DNA from 2 places in the Paenibacillus sp. A14 genome. Region 2 is predicted to be linked to the other one. Evidence: riboswitches for the same ligand, from Rfam matches in the RefSeq annotation. Region 2 holds a riboswitch; the other holds the start of a gene.
The links. A riboswitch is a leader RNA that binds a small molecule or an ion and turns the genes downstream of it on or off. The one in region 2 is predicted to bind S-adenosylmethionine.

Region 1: linked by a shared signal. The riboswitch ahead of V4U88_RS12460 (methionine ABC transporter ATP-binding protein) and the one ahead of metA (homoserine O-acetyltransferase MetA) in region 2 are both predicted to bind S-adenosylmethionine.

The regions. Positions count from the first base shown of each region.
Region 1 is NZ_JBAGJD010000004.1:225,850-228,245, forward strand. Features, by position in the region: gene V4U88_RS12455 (Cthe_2314 family HEPN domain-containing protein) at 1-615, shown strand, start outside; SAM riboswitch class I at 733-899, shown strand; gene V4U88_RS12460 (methionine ABC transporter ATP-binding protein) at 1,001-2,026, shown strand; gene V4U88_RS12465 (methionine ABC transporter permease) at 2,026-2,396, shown strand, end outside.
Region 2 is NZ_JBAGJD010000004.1:523,860-526,255, forward strand. Features, by position in the region: gene corA (magnesium/cobalt transporter CorA) at 1-873, opposite strand, end outside; SAM riboswitch class I at 1,288-1,416, shown strand; gene metA (homoserine O-acetyltransferase MetA) at 1,534-2,396, shown strand, end outside.

The DNA.
Region 1 (2,396 bases), 300 kb from region 2:
ACGGAGCTATCCAAGGATCCGACCCATGATTTTCGCAAGCTGGAGATCTGGACGCTGGGGCTGATCTCTTCACTGGATGAGTTGGAGCAGTGCTTGCACGCGGCCGGCTTTTTCCGCCGGAAGGTGCAACGCAATTATGTGGAGGACATGGATCCGGCCGAGCGGGGCGACTACGCGCGGTATGTGTTCTTTTATAAAGACGGATTTATCCGTGTTTTCTCTACCCTGGACAAGCTGGGGACGGTGCTGAACGATCTCTATGATTTGAAAACGTCCAGGGTGAAGGCGCATTTTTCCTATTTTACGGTGCTTCGGCAATTTCGCTATTTGAAGGTTCATCCGGACCTCGAGGAACGGCTCTTCGCCATTAAAGAGAGGCACAAGGAAGCGTTGGCCGTATTGAGAAAGCGCAGAAACACGGAGATTCATTATATGAACTCGGAAATGCAGGATGATTTATGGCAGCGACATCAGGCGCTCCACGGCAAAATCGAGCTGGAGGATCTGGATCGGCATCTCCGCGACTTGGAGAACGGGTACCTCATGGTGTCCGAAACGCTGGAAGCGGTGTTCACCTATACCAATGAGCGCTGGAAAAAAATCTCGGCCAAGTAGCGGTGATCCTGGAAAATCTTTTTTCTATTTTTCCTTTGACAAAAGTACGGAAAGCTTCTATACTCTAAAATAGTTTCATGATCTTACAGGAAATGTTCATCATTAATTTCATATTTTTTCTTATCGAGAGAGGCGGAGGGAAAGGCCCGATGAAGCCCAGCAACCGATTCGTATTCCGGCGGAAAGACGCGTGATTCGCGCAGCCGAGAAACGAGTGTCATGGTGCTAAATCCTTCAAAACCGTGGAACGTGAAATCGGAAGACGCGGTTTTGGCAGATGAGAAGGCATTGTCTTTACGTAAAGAGAGCCCTCTGAATCTGCCGGGCTCTTTATTTTTTTATCTTAATAATTTTAGGAAACTTCGAAAGCGGGAGGCTAATCGGTTTGATTGAACTCAAACAACTGACTAAAATATACGGCACCAAGAAAAAGACCACCACCGCCTTGTCCAGCTTGAACCTGAAGGTGAACAAGGGAGAAATCTTCGGGGTCATCGGCCACTCCGGGGCGGGCAAAAGTACGCTCATCCGCTGCATCAATTTGCTTGAGCGGCCGACGCAAGGCGAGGTTTGGGTCGGCGGCGTCGACCTGACCAAGCTCGGCAAGCGGGAGCTTCAGCAGAAGCGCCGCAAGATCGGGATGATCTTTCAGCATTTTAACCTGCTGTCGTCCGCCACGGTCTATGACAATGTCGCTTTTCCGCTTACGCTGACCGGGACGCCGAAGGCGGAGATCCAACGAAAGGTGGATGAACTGCTGGCCTTGGTCGGTCTGGAGGCGCACCGGGGGAAATACCCGTCCCAGCTGTCCGGCGGACAGAAACAGCGGGTCGGCATCGCTCGGGCGCTGGCCAGCGATCCGGATGTTCTCCTCTGCGACGAGGCGACCTCCGCGCTGGATCCGCAGACGACGGACTCAATCCTGCGATTGCTGCTGGACATCAACCGGAAATTCGGACTCACGATTCTGCTCATTACGCATGAGATGCATGTCATTCAGAGCATCTGCGACCGGGTGGCGGTCATCCACCAGGGCGGCATCGTCGAGGAAGGGCCGGTGACCGAGGTTTTCCTCAAGCCGCGGCATTTTGTAACCCGGGAGTTTATCAACCGGGACGCGTCGGGCGAAGATGGCGGGGAGGGGTTGAAGCTGGCAAGCTCCGTGCCGCATCCGGCATGGTCGAAGCTGGTGAAGATCACCTTCCTTGGCGCGAAGACGTATGAATCGGTATTATCGCAGGTGGTCCGGGAAACCGGGGTCAACTTCGCGATTTTGCAGGGCACGATCTCGACGATCAAAGAGGTGCCGTACGGCAAGCTCACCGTTTCCTTTGAAGGGGACGACGAGCAGGTCGAACGTACGCTGGCCCTGCTTAAAGAACGGGATCTTGATGTGGAGGTGATCGGGTAATGTGGGGCTTGGACTTTTCCAAAATCGACTGGTCCGAAATGGGCACGGCGTCCACGGACACGCTGCAAATGATGGGTTACGCCACCCTGTTCACGTTCCTGATCGGGCTGCCGCTCGGGGTGCTGCTGTACACCTTTTCGCGATCGACCTCGCCGGTCCTGAGCTGGGTGTACCGGATTCTGTCGCTCATCGTGAACGTTATCCGCTCGGTGCCGTTCATCATCCTGATCGTCGCTTTGATTCCGCTGACGCGGGCGATTATGGGTGTCTCCTCCGGGGTGGAGGGCACGATTCCGCCGCTCGTGATCGCGGCCGCTCCGTTCTTCGCCCGGCTGGTGGAGACGGCGCTCCGCGAGGTGGACCGCGGCGT
Region 2 (2,396 bases):
CAGGACAACATAGTAACCGTATTTCCAATCGATTTCTGGCATGTGTTTGAAATTCATCCCGTATATACCGGTAATCAGGGTCAGCGGGATGAAAATCGTCGTGATGGCGGTAAATACGCGCATGATTTCATTGGCCCGGTTGGCGATCGCCGCCTGATAAGCTTCTCGCAAGTTCCCGATCAATTCCCGAAAAGTATCGAAGTTTTCGGAAATTTTAACTGCATTTTCGTATATATCGCTAAAATATTTTTGCAATTGATCGTCGATCAGGCGCAAATCTTTTTTATTTAAAATATTGATGACTTCTTTTTGAGGGCCAAGCATTTTCTTCAACCACAAAATCTCGCTTCGCAAACCGATGATCTCGTTCAGGTGCGAACGTTTGGTGTGCATCAAAATATCCTCTTCCAGCTTTTCGATCTTGACTTCGATCCGGTCGCCGACAGAGAAGTAGTTGTCGACCACGAGGTCGATAAGAAAATAAAGAAAACGGTCGGGCTCGCTGACTTCCTGTTCCCAGAGAATCGGCTTGACGGCCCGGAGTTCGTTGATTTTCTGCTTGGTCACGGTGATGATGTAGTGTCTTCCCAGAAAGATGTTCAGCGCCCGCAGAAAGATTTCCTCGTCATCATAACGGATGCTGTTAACTACAATAAAGTAATGGTTGTCGTAAGTTTCGATTTTCGGACGCTGCTCCTCCTCGGACAGGCAGTCCTCAACGGCAAGATCATGCAGCGAGAACAGCGGCTGAAGCAGCTCCAGGTCCTCAACGTCCGCGTCGATCCAGTAGAAGCCTTCCTCAGGCGGGGTTGTCGTGAGTTCCACGTCTTCGACCGGTTTAAATACACCGGCCACCACATGACGGATTTTCATACCAATCACTCCCTTTTCCGGCTTAGGCAGCCGGGATATGCTCATTTTTTGTGAGCACAGGAAAGGGATCAGCACGGCGAACGCCGAAAAAAGGCGTTTTATGAAAACACCGGGAAAAGAAAGTGCCCGTTACTCTCCACGCGGCGCCTGCTGATCGGTTTCCTATGCGGTTGTTTCTTCAGGTCCATGCGCTGCGGACTCGGGTCGCCTTCCATTTCTCGGATTCACCTCTTTACTATGGGTTTATGGGGTGCCTCTTAAGCACTTGTCTAGTATAACGCCGGGGATTGAATTGTTTCAAGCCAAAAAGTTGTGGATAAAAATTGACGCACAGCTTGTTAAAAAAGAGAATTCATGTATAATGAAATCAACCTGTTTCAATTTGAATTTTAAAAACAGAATATTGAGACGATTTTCTTATCAAGAGTAGGTGGAGGGACTGGCCCGATGATACCCGGCAACCGGCGATACGTCGCACGGTGCTAATTCTTGCAGAGCTTAAAGAGCATGATGTGATGCACTTAGGTTTCTGAGAGATGAGAGAGGCGCATTCAGGAATAAATGATGACCTTTCTCTTTGGAGAGAGGTCTTTTTCTTGTTATTGCCCGCTTTCACCCGAATAACCCGCAAAATCTAAAGTAAAAAGGAGTTGGAATGTAATGCCGATTAAAGTACCGGATCATCTGCCGGCCAAGGAAGTGCTTGCGAACGAGAATATTTTTGTGATGGATGAGAGCCGGGCCTACCAGCAGGACATTCGGCCCCTCAGAATTGCCATTTTGAACCTGATGCCGACCAAGGAAACGACGGAATCGCAAATTTTGCGTCTGCTCAGCAACACACCCCTTCAGGTAGAAATCGTACTGCTTCACCCCCGCTCCCATATCTCGAAGAACACTTCAGCGGAGCATTTGGAGATGTTCTACAAAACCTTTGACGAGATCAAGAGCCGCCGGTTTGACGGAATGATCGTGACGGGCGCTCCTGTCGAACAACTGGATTTTGAAGAAGTCAACTATTGGGAGGAATTGAAGGAAATTTTCGAATGGAGCAAGACGCACGTGACTTCGACCATGCATATTTGTTGGGCTTCCCAAGCCGGCTTATATTATCATTACGGAGTCCGTAAAATTCCGCTCGAGCAAAAATGCTTCGGTGTCTTCTCCCATTCTGTCAACTATCCTCGTGTTAAGTTAATGCGCGGATTTGATGAAGTGTTCCAGGTTCCGCATTCCCGCCATACGGACGTATCCAGAGAGGATATCGAGCGCTCGCCGGAGTTGGAGATTCTCGCCGAATCGGAGGAAGCCGGGATTTATCTCGTGGCTTCACGGGACGGAAAACAAATTTTTGTGACCGGTCACTCGGAGTATGACGCGGGTTCCCTGAAATGGGAGTACGATCGCGACGCCGCCAAAGGGCTGGATATCGATCTCCCGGTGAACTATTATCCGAACAATGATCCCGCCAAAACCCCCAGATCGACTTGGAAAGCGCATGCCAACTTATTATTCTCCAACTG